DNA from 4 places in the Erwinia sp. AK-PDG3-5 genome. Region 2 is predicted to be linked to each of the others. Evidence: predicted binding sites of a transcription regulator. Region 2 holds the regulator's gene; each other region holds the start of a gene.
The links. The regulator Fur, encoded in region 2, represses iron uptake genes when iron is present. The targets are predictions, from matches to a motif close to ATAATAATGAGAACNACTATCAA.

Region 1: a site for Fur is predicted at 1,819-1,841, ahead of AC1UKS_RS13110 (TonB-dependent siderophore receptor). Genes of this name have one in related genera too.
Region 3: a site for Fur is predicted at 1,731-1,753, ahead of efeU (iron uptake transporter permease EfeU). Genes of this name have one in related genera too.
Region 4: a site for Fur is predicted at 1,351-1,373, ahead of exbB (tol-pal system-associated acyl-CoA thioesterase). Genes of this name have one in related genera too.

What each region holds. Positions count from the first base shown of each region.
Region 1 is NZ_CM165967.1:2,853,604-2,856,750, reverse strand. Features, by position in the region: gene AC1UKS_RS13110 (TonB-dependent siderophore receptor) at 1-1,728, opposite strand, end outside; gene AC1UKS_RS13105 (MFS transporter) at 1,955-3,147, opposite strand, start outside.
Region 2 is NZ_CM165967.1:3,319,692-3,322,838, forward strand. Features, by position in the region: gene ybfE (LexA regulated protein) at 1-171, shown strand, start outside; gene fldA (flavodoxin FldA) at 322-852, shown strand; gene fur (ferric iron uptake transcriptional regulator) at 1,211-1,654, shown strand; gene AC1UKS_RS15405 (beta-N-acetylhexosaminidase) at 1,715-3,147, opposite strand, start outside.
Region 3 is NZ_CM165967.1:1,961,277-1,964,423, forward strand. Features, by position in the region: gene putP (sodium/proline symporter PutP) at 101-1,585, shown strand; gene efeU (iron uptake transporter permease EfeU) at 1,804-2,637, shown strand; gene efeO (iron uptake system protein EfeO) at 2,691-3,147, shown strand, end outside.
Region 4 is NZ_CM165967.1:765,639-768,785, reverse strand. Features, by position in the region: gene tcuC (tricarballylate/proton symporter TcuC) at 1-73, shown strand, start outside; gene exbD (TonB system transport protein ExbD) at 124-546, opposite strand; gene exbB (tol-pal system-associated acyl-CoA thioesterase) at 552-1,283, opposite strand; gene metC (cystathionine beta-lyase) at 1,533-2,732, shown strand; gene AC1UKS_RS03515 (DedA family protein) at 2,839-3,147, shown strand, end outside.

The DNA of each region.
Region 1 (3,147 bases), 470 kb from region 2:
GGTGCTCAGACGTGGCGTGATCTGGTTATGTGCTTCCAGTTCAAACCCTTGTGAATGCACCTTACCGGCCGGCTCATAATAGGAACCGACCACAACGCGGTTACCCACGTCTTTCTGCGTCAGATCGTAAACCGCAACCGAGTAGAGATCGGACGTGCCGTTCGGCTGGTATTTCACCCCGGCTTCATACTGCTCGGAGGTGGTTGGCTTCAGCAGATTGCCATCTTCACCGGACAGTGACTGCGGCGTAATGGCCTGGCTGTAGCTGGCATATGGCGAAATGCCATTGTCGAACGCATACAGCAGGGCGGCACGGCCACTGACGTGATCGTCCTGACGACGGTTTTTGGTGCTGGTTGAGTAATCATCCGTTTCCGACACGATGCGGTCATAACGGCCAGACAGATCGAGGTGCCATTTCTGCCAGGTCATTTCATCCTGCAGATAGACGCCGGTCTGGTAATAACGACGCTGCGAATCGGTAAAGTCGTAGCTCAGACGATCGCCGACGGCCTGGCCGGTCAACGCGTTCAGCTGATTTGCATAGCCGCTGGCATCGCTCAGATCGTTCTTGTACTGGTGGTATTCACCGCCGAGCACAACTTTATGATCCACTTCGCCAGTGGCGAAATCGGCTTCCAGCTGGTTATCGATGGCGTACGCATCCAGCGAAGAGCGTGAACCGGAGTAGTAGCGGTTCAGCAGATTCGGGTTATCGGCGTCCCAGCCAATCTGATAAACCTGATCGAGGTTGACGTTGGAGTGGGAATAGCTGGCGTTAGAACGGAACGCCCAGGTGTCGTTAAAGCGGTGAGCGAATTCGTAGCTGTAAATTTGCTCGTTACGCTTGAACTGATCCAGCGAGCTGTCGCCGTCGTAGAAACCGTTGCTGAGCTTGCGGCCGTTATGTTCGGTGATGCTGCCATCGCCCGGTACGGCACCGTGATAGCCGCCGGACGGGTCTTTCTGCAGATAGGCACGCAGCAACAGCGAGGTATCTTCATCCGGCTGCCACAGCACGGAAGGGGAGATGGCGTATTTTTCTTCACGGGTGTGATCGTACTGGGTGTCACTGTTGCGGGTGATGCCGGTCAGACGAAACGCCCACTGATCGTTAATCGCATTGGTGTAATCAAAGGCGGCGCTGTTGGTGGAATTGGTGCCGGTAGAGGCACGGAAGTGGCCTTCAGGCGTGAACTGTGGACGCTTGGAGGTTTCCATCACCAGTCCACCCGGCACGGTCTGACCATACAGGGCAGAAGACGGGCCTTTGATCACATCGATACGGTCCAGGAACCAGGGATCGACCTGCAGGACGTTATAGCTGCCCGGATCGCTCATCAGACGCAGGCCATCGAGGAAGATGTTATCAACATCCCCACCGTGGAAGCCGCGAAGAGAAACGGTGTCATAACGGGTTGCGGCTCCGGCAAAGTTAGTAAAGGCACCGGCGGTATAGTTCAGCGCCTGGTTAACGTCCATCGCGCCCTGGTCTTCCATCTGCTGACGGGTGACCACGGAAACGGACTGGGCGGTGGTGATCAGTGGACGATCGGTTTTGGTTGCGCCTTTGCTGGTTTTAGCCGTGTAACCCTCTGTTGGCGTGGTCGCCGTTTCTGCGGGTTGCGCGGTAACGACCAGCGTCTCGGCCGCAAAGGTGAAAGCAGGTGTAGCCAGAGCGATGGAGCAAAGCAAAGCAGAACGCTTTAAAGAAAAAGCCATTCTCATTGTCAATTCCCTTACAAAATGCGAAGAAAGGTCCGCTGACGCTGTTACAGTGAAAGACGCGTCGTGACGGTAATGTAAAGATTTATGATAATCTCAATGAGAATTATTATCTTTCCGTAACATACTTTCAAGCATTGAATTTGCTTATCTATTCACTTGCAAAAATAAGGGAATTATATCGCCGGCAGGAGAGGCCAGCGGAGCGCGCCGCTGGCTTGAGGTGAGTCTAAGGCTTGAGGTCGTGCAGATGATCGTCGCGGTTTAGCGTCAGCAGCGCCAGCGCACTGATCGCCCCGGTGATCATCACATACCACGCTGGGATATAGATATTTCCGGTTTGTTTGATCAGCCCGGTGATAATCAGCCCGGCACAGCCGGAGAAAACGGCGTTAGAAAGTGAATAGGCCAGGCCCAGGCCGGTATAGCGAATGCGGGTAGGAAACATCTCGGCCAGCATCGCCGGACCGGGACCGGCAATCATCCCCACTACCGCACCGGCTATCAGCACGGCTAATCCTTTCAGCCAGAGCGCGGCGTCCGGTTGCTGCAACAGGGCCAGCAGTGGGTAGCTAAACAGCACCACCACCAGCATCGCCAGCAGCATAATACTGCGTCGGCCATAGCGATCGCTGAGCCTTCCCGCCGGTAAAATGGTTAACGCAAAACCGACGTTGCCCAATACCGTTGCCAGCAACGCCTGCTGAAAACTGGCATGCAGTGCGGTCTGCAACCACGAGGGCATCACCACCAGGAAGGTGTAGCCCGCGGCCGACCAGCCCATCATTCTGCCAATACCCAGTACGATGGCTTTCACGACTGAAGACAGCGGCGCGGGTTCAAGCTTCTGCGCTTTGGCAAAGGTGGGCGGCTCTTCCAGCTGTGACCGCAGCCACAGCGCTACCAGCCCCATCGGTAACGCCAGCAGGAAGGGAATTCGCCATCCCCAGCCTTTCAGCTGTTCGGGCGTGAGCAGCGCGGACAGCAAGGCCACCAGACCGGCACCTGCCAGTAACCCCAGCGCGACGGTGAAGGATTGCCACGCGCCGTAGCGTCCGCGTTTTCCCGCCGGGGCGAATTCGGTCATCAGCGCCACCGCACCACCAAATTCCCCGCCGGCGAACAGCCCTTGCAGCATCCGCAGCAGGGTCAGAAGCAGCGGTGCCGCCACGCCGACGGTAGCATAAGTGGGCATCAGTCCAATCAGAAAGGTCGCCAGCGTCATCAGCAGCAGCACCGCAATCAGCGTCGGCTTGCGGCCGATGCGGTCGCCGATGCGACCAAAAATCATCGCGCCAATCGGCCGACAAAAGAAGGCCAGCGCAAAGGCGGCGTAGGTGAGGATCAGGCTGGTCAGATCGCTCTCACCGTCCAGATGGAAAAAGTTAGCGGCGATCACCGTCGCCAGAAAGCCGTACACCG
Region 2 (3,147 bases):
AAACGCAACCAGCTCAAGCGCGATAAGGTGCGCGGGCTGAAGCGCGTTGAACTGAAAATGAACAGTGACGCGGTTGATGCTCTGAACCAGCTTGCCGAGCAGCGTAATATGAGCCGCAGCGAGCTGATTGAAGAAATGGTCATGGCGCAGTTGGCCGATCGGGACCGCTGAACAGGCGCTTTCAGCCCCCCCCGGTGAAGCACAAAGCGACAAAAGCAGGCGGATTACTCATTTATCCCCCTGTAGCTGTCTGCTATCATTGCCGGTATCTGTAATAAGCAGCCTTTACCCTATCAATACGTTTCAAGAGGTTAGTAAGTCATGGCAATCGTAGGCATTTTCTTTGGCAGCGATACGGGCAATACAGAAAACATTGCAAAAGTGATCCAAAAGCAGCTCGGTAAAGAGGTGGCTGAAGTTCATGATATCGCTAAAAGCAGCAAAGAAGACCTTGAAGCCTTTGATATTCTGCTGCTCGGTATCCCAACCTGGTACTACGGCGAAGCGCAGTGCGACTGGGATGATTTCTTCCCGACGTTGGAAGAAATTGATTTCAACGGCAAGCTTGTTGCGCTGTTCGGCTGTGGCGATCAGGAAGATTACGCTGAGTACTTCTGTGACGCGATGGGCACCATCCGCGACATTATTGAGCCTAAAGGCGCGGTGATCGTCGGCCACTGGCCAACTGAAGGCTACCATTTTGAAGCCTCGAAAGGGCTGGCGGATGATAAGCACTTCCTCGGTCTGGCTATTGACGAAGATCGTCAGCCAGAACTCACCAGTGAGCGCACCGAGCAGTGGGTCAAACAGATTTATGACGAGCTCCAGCTGAAAGAAATCCTGGAAGCGTAATCAGACCGGCCTGATTGGGAGGTATCTCACATCAGGCCAGTGGTTTTTTCTATAGAAGTAATAGACACATTTTTGTAACTTTCATCTGCAAATCTGTAAAATATCGCCATCGGTCACCCGCTTTCTCAGCGCCTTTCGCTCTAATAGCGACTATGATGAGGCAGAGCGAAATGTTAGCCCAACCGCTTGCTCTCACGGACGTAACGACTCTTCTCCTTACCTCCCTTGATTGAGATGCATCAGCGGTGTTCATTTCGAAATATCAGTTCTATAATGAGACGTTTGGCTTTTCGCGACGACCGATGTTCAGGGCTTTTCAGCCACAAAGTGACTAGCAAAGTAACAGGACAATATCCGCATGACTGACAATAACACCGCATTAAAGAAGGCCGGCCTGAAAGTCACGCTTCCACGACTTAAAATTCTGGAAGTACTTCAGGAACCTGAGGGCCATCACGTCAGTGCGGAAGACTTGTATAAGCGTCTGATTGACATGGGCGAAGAGATTGGTCTGGCGACGGTTTACCGCGTTCTTAACCAATTTGATGATGCCGGGATCGTTACCCGTCATAATTTCGAAGGTGGTAAATCCGTTTTCGAACTGACTCAGCAGCATCACCACGATCATCTGATTTGCCTGGATTGTGGCAAGGTGATCGAGTTCCGTGATGAAAACATCGAAGCTCGCCAGCGTGATATTGCCACGCGCCACGGCATCAAACTCAGTAACCACAGCCTGTACCTTTATGGTCACTGCTCAACCGGTGACTGCCGTGAAGATGAGACGCTGCACGACAAGTAATCTACACTAACAGCAAAAAACCGGTGATCTTTCACCGGTTTTTTTTTGCCTGTAGACCCGTTACAGCGTTTCCGTCCGGCTGACGCGCAGACCATCAGGACTGCGCGTACGCAGCAAAACCTTACCCGCCGCCGCCGGCGGTTGATCCGCCTGCCACTGCTGCCAGGTCGCCCCTTCGTCCAGGCTGTACTCAACGGCTAAGCCCGGTAACTCGGTATTGACCATCAGCTTCCCGTCCTGCACCACCCCACCGGGTATCGGCAAGCGATAGGCAATGCCGGCTTTATCCAGTTTTGCCAACTCATGTTGCCCCAGAAGATTGGCAAACCGCTGCCAGTCCTTCAGCTGAGCCTGCTGGTCAACAAAGCGAGTTTTGCCGCCGGTATACTCTTTGCCGGCTTTATAATCCTGCTCCCAGGCTGCGCGGTGCCAGGCGCGTTCAGCCACGGAAAGAATGCGAGGGAAAAGCTTGTACTCCACCTGCGCGTCGGTACGGGTGGTTTCACTCCACAGTTGAGCGGAGATGCCGTGAGCGCCGGGCCAGGGCTTGTCAGTTTTAGCCGTGAAGGGTTTGCCGTCGCGATCGACGGAAGTCTCGGCGTTTTGTGGCAAGTTATCCGGCGCGAAGTGGAAGATTTTTCGTTCATCGGTAAAGCGTGTTCCCCAGTAGTATCCCCGCTCCAGCGGATTCACCTCGGCAGGAAAATCGAGATACAGGTAATCCGGATTGGAGACGATCACGTCATAACCTTTGCTTGCCCAGTCATTGGCAGAATCAAAACCGCCCCAAAACAGCGTATCCCAGAAGTTGACCGCAACCCTGTCCGTTGCAAAGGCTTTGGCATTTATAGCGTCTTTAATACCATCCTGCCAGGCGTGCATCTTGCCGATACCGTGTGCCTTAACCTGCTTGCTGACGTTTAGGGCAAAGTCGCTCGGCAGATGATCCAGGTCTTCGATCTTTCCTTCTTCAATCATCACCTGGCAGACCTGAGATTTTGCCCACGGCTTATCTTGCTGGCTTAAGTCCAGTAAACCGGTGCCTGCAACGGGAGTGTTCTTATCCGAATAGCCGGATCCTAAGCGAATATTTTTGGCTTCATCCCCGCCGAAATGCCAGGTCTTCAGCGGCTGTCCGGCGGCGTTATGCATCGCCTGAATTTCACCTATCACCTTATCGGTAAAGCGTAACGAAGAGCTCAGGCACGGATTGAGATAGCTGGTGCGATCGTAAAGCTGCACGGAGGTGGTGTTGGAATTGTCGCTGGGATCAAGCAGGCGGAATTCATTGGCTTCTTTTTCCTGACCGGCATTGAACAAGCGATCGTAACGCGCTTCCATCGAGATTACCGCTGCCCGGGCGTGGGCCGGCATATCGATTTCCGGGATGACCTGAATGCCGCGCGCATCAGCATACTTTACAATATCGATATACTGCTGACGGCTGAAATGACCGCTGCCACTGTTATCACTGTTTGGTCCCGATCCCAACT
Region 3 (3,147 bases), 1.4 Mb from region 2:
TACCCCGCGCTGAGCCAGGGAGGTAGCGCCGCGACGTTCCAGCGGTGACTATGGATAGCTCTTACGGTGGCGCATCAACAATAATAAGTGGAGAACCTGAATGACTCTGAGTACACCAATGATGGTGACCTTTTGTGTTTATATCCTCGGCATGGTGCTGATAGGTTTTATTGCATACCGGTCTACAAAAAACTTCGATGATTACATCCTCGGCGGGCGCAGCCTGGGTAGTGTGGTCACCGCACTGTCGGCGGGGGCGTCGGATATGAGTGGCTGGCTGTTGATGGGGTTGCCTGGCGCGATTTTCCTGTCGGGCATCTCAGAAAGCTGGATTGCCATCGGCCTGACCATCGGCGCCTACCTTAACTGGAAAATTGTCGCGGGGCGTCTGCGCGTGCAGACCGAGCATCATGATAATGCGCTCACCCTGCCGGACTTCTTCTCCAGTCGTTTTGAAGATAAAAGCAAAATGCTGCGCGTCATCTCCGCACTGGTGATCCTGGTGTTCTTCACTATCTATTGTGCTTCCGGCGTCGTTGCCGGTGCGCGTCTGTTCGAAAGCACCTTCGGCATGAGTTATGAAACCGCGCTGTGGGCCGGTGCTGCGGCCACCATCATCTATACCTTCGTTGGCGGCTTCCTCGCTGTCAGCTGGACCGATACCGTGCAGGCCAGCCTGATGTTCTTCGCGCTGATCCTGACGCCGGTGATGGTGATTTTCGCCGTCGGCGGGTTGAGTGATTCACTGCAAGTGATTCAGGCGAAAAGTATCGAAAACCTCGATATGCTGAAAAACCTGAACTTTGTTGCGGTGATTTCGCTGCTGGGCTGGGGACTGGGGTACTTCGGGCAACCGCATATTCTGGCGCGCTTTATGGCCGCCGATTCCCACCGCTCAATCCGCAGCGCACGCCGCATCGGCATGATCTGGATGATCCTGTGTCTGGGTGGGGCGGTTGCAGTGGGCTTCTTCGGCATCGCTTATTTCCAGAACCATCCGGAGCAGGCGGTGGGCGTATCTGAAAACGGCGAGCGCATCTTTATTGAGCTGGCGCGCATTCTGTTCAACCCGTGGATTGCCGGTATCCTGCTGTCCGCTATCCTGGCGGCGGTGATGTCCACCCTGAGCTGTCAGCTGCTGGTGTGTTCAAGCGCACTGACGGAAGACCTGTACAAAAACTTCCTGCGCAAAAACGCCACTCAACGTGAGCTGGTGTGGGTAGGGCGCCTGATGGTTCTGCTGGTGGCGGTGATCGCCATTGCGCTGGCCTCGAACCCGGAGAACCGCGTGTTGGGACTGGTCAGCTACGCCTGGGCGGGCTTCGGTGCGGCGTTTGGTCCAGTGGTACTGTTGTCACTGATTTGGAAGCGTATGACCCGTAACGGCGCGCTGGCAGGCATGATTATCGGTGCGGCAACCGTACTGATCTGGAAGCAGTACGGCTGGCTGGATCTGTATGAAATCATCCCAGGCTTCCTGTTCGCCAGCCTGGCAATCTGGATTGTCAGCCTGATGGGCAGCGAGCCAAGCGCCGCGGCACAGCAACGTTTCGAAGCGGCAGAAATCGAATACAACACCAAATAAGTCGGTGTTTACCACCGGGCGTCGCGCTGACGCCCGGTCGGTTGACTCCCGTTCACTCTTCGCTCGGCCCGTTACAGCCCCGCCGCGCCCCTTCTCGCAGATTGCGAAAATACCCACGATGCCTCTTGTTTTTTTGTTGCCGATAATGATAATCGATATCGTTTTGATTTACGTTTCTTTACCGCAACTGAAATTCTTTCACACTCGAGGGTGTAGGCATGTTTGTTCCCTTTCTCATCATGTTACGCGAAGGCCTGGAAGCCGCGCTGATTGTCAGCCTGATCGCCAGTTACCTGAAGCGTACCCATCGCAGTGAATGGTTTGGCGCAATGTGGGTGGGCGTGTTTGTTGCCGCCACACTCTGCCTTGGCGTGGGCTACTTTATCAACGAAACCACTGGCGAATTCCCACAGAAAGAGCAGGAGCTGTTTGAAGGGATCGTGGCCGTGGTGGCCGTGTGTATCCTGACCTACATGGTGTTCTGGATGCGCAAAGTGTCCCGCAACGTGAAGGCCCAGCTGGAAGATGCCGTGGACACTGCGTTGCAGAAGGGCAAAAGCAGCGGCTGGGCGCTGATTATGATGGTGTTCCTGGCAGTTGCCCGTGAAGGCCTCGAATCGGTGTTTTTCCTGCTTGCTGCATTCCAGCAGGATGTGGGCATTGGCCCACCGCTGGGCGCCATACTGGGCCTGGCGACCGCGGTTATCCTCGGCATGCTGATCTACTGGGGCGGCGTGCGTCTAAACCTGGCGACCTTTTTCAAGTGGACCAGCCTGTTTATCCTGTTTGTGGCCGCCGGTCTGGCCGCCGGTGCAATCCGCGCCTTCCACGAAGCCGGGCTGTGGAATCATTTCCAGGACATCGCCTTTGATATGAGTAACACGCTTTCCACCAGCACCCTTATCGGTACGCTGCTGGAAGGGATGTTAGGCTACCAGGAAACGCCAAGCGTCAGCGAAGTGGCGGTCTGGTTTATCTATTTAATTCCTGCGCTGCTGCTGTTCTTTATGCCAGTGCGTCCACAGGCTACGGCAGTGCGTACCACACGCTAAGCCTTTGTCCGCGCCTGTTTTGCAGGCGCGTCACTTTTTCACAGGGATTTACTATGACTCTTCGTTTTCGCCAGCACGCGCTGAATGCTGCGCTCGTGACTTTGCTGACCGGTTCTGCCGCTGCGATGGCTGCTGATATTCCGCAAGTTAAAATCAGCGTGAATGACAAACAGTGTGATCCAATGAACGTCACGGTGAACGCGGGGAAAACCCAGTTCATCATCCAGAACAACAGCCAGAAAGGGCTGGAGTGGGAGATCCTGAAAGGGGTGATGGTGGTCGAAGAACGTGAAAATATCGCGCCTGGCTTTACCCAGAAGCTGACGGCGAATCTGGAAGCCGGTGAATATGACCTGACCTGCGGCCTGTTAAGCAATCCGAAAGGTAAGCTGATCGTCAAGGGCACCACAGCGCCTTCTGACGGCAAGCCAGACGTGATGCAGTTGGTCGGACCGATTGCTGAATATAAAACTTACGTCACCAAAGAAGTGGCGGAGCTGGTTGCCGGCA
Region 4 (3,147 bases), 2.2 Mb from region 2:
GACAATGATTATCAAACGCCTGATCCGTCAGTACCAGACCCGACACAGCGGCGCCCCGGTGGTGCAGCTGTAATAAAAAAGGGCCGACATCTGCATGTCGGCCCTTTTTTTAACGCCCGTCGGTTACTTCCCGGCGGTTTCCATTCCCATCAGACCAATCTTCAGATATCCCGCCTGACGCAGTTTATCCATCACGCCCATCAGCGTTTCATAATCCACAGACTTATCTGCCTGGAAGAAAATGGTGGTCTCTTTGTTGCCTTCGGTCTGGCTGTTTAGCGCATTCAACAGCGTGTCCGGCGTCACCGCATTGTTGCCAATGAACAGCTGCTTGTCGGCTTTGATTGACAGGTAAACCGGCTTCTCAGGACGCGGCTGCGGCGCACTGGTGGAAGCAGGAAGGTTAACGCGGACGTCAACCGTTGCCAGCGGCGCGGCGACCATAAAGATAATCAGTAGCACCAGCATCACGTCGATAAACGGCGTGACGTTGATTTCATGCATTTCGCCGTTGCTTTCGAGATCTTCATTCAATCGCATTGCCATGGTGCTTATCCTACCCGCAGTTTCTGAGCGGGCGCACGCTGTGCGCTGCCGCTGGCGGCCAGGTCCAGATCGCGGCTTTGCAGCAGCATCACCTGGGCGGCAACATCGCCCATTGACGCTTTGTAGTTGCCGATCAGGCGGGCAAAGACGTTGTAGATCACCACGGCGGGGATGGCCGCAACCAGGCCGATAGCGGTGGCCAGCAGGGCTTCCGCAATCCCTGGTGCCACCACCGCCAGGTTAGTGGTCTGGGTCTGGGCAATGCCGATAAAGCTGTTCATGATGCCCCACACCGTACCAAACAGACCGACGAACGGTGCGATGGCGCCGATGGTGGCGAGGAAACCGTTGCCGCGGCCCGCGTGACGGCTAAAGAACGCCACGCGGCGCTCCAGGCGGAAAGAAGTACGCTCTTTGATGCCGTTGTCGTCGTCGGAGCCTGCGGAAAGTTCCAGCTCGTTTTCCGCTTCTTTCAGAAACTGCGTGGTCAGGCTGCCCGTTTTAAAGCTGGCGCTGATCTGCGCGGCTTCCTGCAGAGAGCGTGCACCTGCCAGCGCGTTCTGCTCGTTTTTCAGGCGGCGTTTAGCGGCGCTGAGTTCAAAACTTTTACTGAAGAAGATCGCCCAGGTCACGACAGATGCCAGCAGTAAGCCGATCATCACCACTTTTACTACGATGTCTGCATGCTGGTACATGCCCCAGACGGAAAGATCCGTCTGCATCAAATCATTCGTCACGCTGTGTCTCCAACGTCATTCAACGGGTAAAAAAAACCAGTGCGGATCATACCAAATCAGTGCTGAATTGATAGTGGTTATCATTACTATTTACTTTTGGGGTAACATTTTTTACACACTTTCCTGATTTAACGCATATCCAGCCGACTTTTGCTGAATCTTTCTCACAGTGCCCTACGCTTAATTTCGCCCAGCCGCCTGCCGTGTTAACGTTAAGGCAGACCAGACATCCGCAAACAGAGCATTCCGATGACCAGTAAAAAAATTGAAACGGCGCTGATTGCCGCCGGACGCAGTAAACGTTTTACCCAGGGCTCAGTGAATAGCGTGATCCAGCGGGCCTCCTCGCTGGTGTTTGATAGCGTGGCGGAGAAAAAACGCTGTACCGCCGGCCGCGCCGATGGCGAGTTATTTTACGGCCGTCGCGGCACGCTGACCCACTTTTCCCTGCAGGACGCGATGACCGAACTGGAAGGTGGCGCGGGCTGTGCGCTCTATCCTTGCGGCGCGGCCGCGGTTGCTAACGCCATTCTGGCCTTTGTTTCTGCTGGCGATAACGTGCTGATGGCGGGCTCGGTGTATGAGCCGACGCAGGACTTCTGCACCAAAATCCTCAGCAAAATGAATGTCTCCACCAGCTGGTTCGATCACTGCATCGGTGCGGAAATTGCCGAACGGGTGCAGCCAAATACCAAAGTGGTGTTCCTCGAATCTCCGGCTTCGATCACCATGGAAGTGCAGGATGTCCCGGCGATTGTCGCCGCCGTGCGCAGCAAAGCGCCGGATGCGGTGATCATGATCGACAATACCTGGGCCGCCGGCATTCTGTTCCGCGCGCTGGATTTTGGTGTGGATATTTCTATTCAGGCCGGCACCAAGTATCTGATTGGTCACTCCGACGCGATGATCGGTACCGCCGTTGCCAATGAACGTTGCTGGGCACAGCTGCGTGAAAACTCCTATCTGATGGGTCAGATGGTCGATGCCGATACCGCCTATATGGCCAGCCGGGGATTAAGAACGCTGGCCGTGCGCCTACGTCAGCATGAAGAAAGCGCAATAAAGGTCGCCAACTGGCTGGCGGATCGGGCCGAAGTTTCCGTGGTCAATCACCCTGCTCTGCCACAATGTAAGGGACATGAATTCTGGCAACGCGACTTTACCGGCAGCAGCGGCCTGTTCTCCTTTGTGCTGAAAGCGCGTTTGACCGACCCGCAGCTGGCTGAGTATCTCGATCGCTTCGAACACTTCAGCATGGCCTATTCCTGGGGCGGCTACGAGTCGCTGATCCTCGCTAATCAACCGGAGGAGCTGGCGGAAATCCGGCCGGCCGGCGGCGTGGATTTTACTGGCACGCTGGTGCGCCTGCATATTGGCCTGGAGAACGTTGACGACCTGATTGAAGACCTGGCTGCCGGATTTGCTCGTCTTTCCGCCTGTCCTGCCTGATAAAGCTAAACGGACGATTAACGGTGCGACATCCGCGCCCTTGATCAAAGTGTGGTGAGGGGATTAGCGCTACAATGGCAGCTTAACGCAGTAAACAGGAATTAAGATGGGTGTATTGCATGAGATTGTTCAGGCGCTGTGGCATCAGGATTTTGCTGCGCTGGCCAATCCGGACGTCATTTGGGTAGTTTATTGCATTATGTTCGCTACCCTGTTTCTTGAAAATGGCCTGTTGCCCGCCTCGTTTTTGCCGGGCGACAGCCTGCTGTTACTGGCAGGCGCGATGATTGCCAAAGGGGTGATGGACTTTGTGCCTACGGTGGCGATCCTGACGCTGGCCGCCAGCCTCGGCTGCTGGCTTAGCTATTTACAGGGGCGCTGGCTGGGCAATACGCGGCTGGTGAAAAGCTGGCTG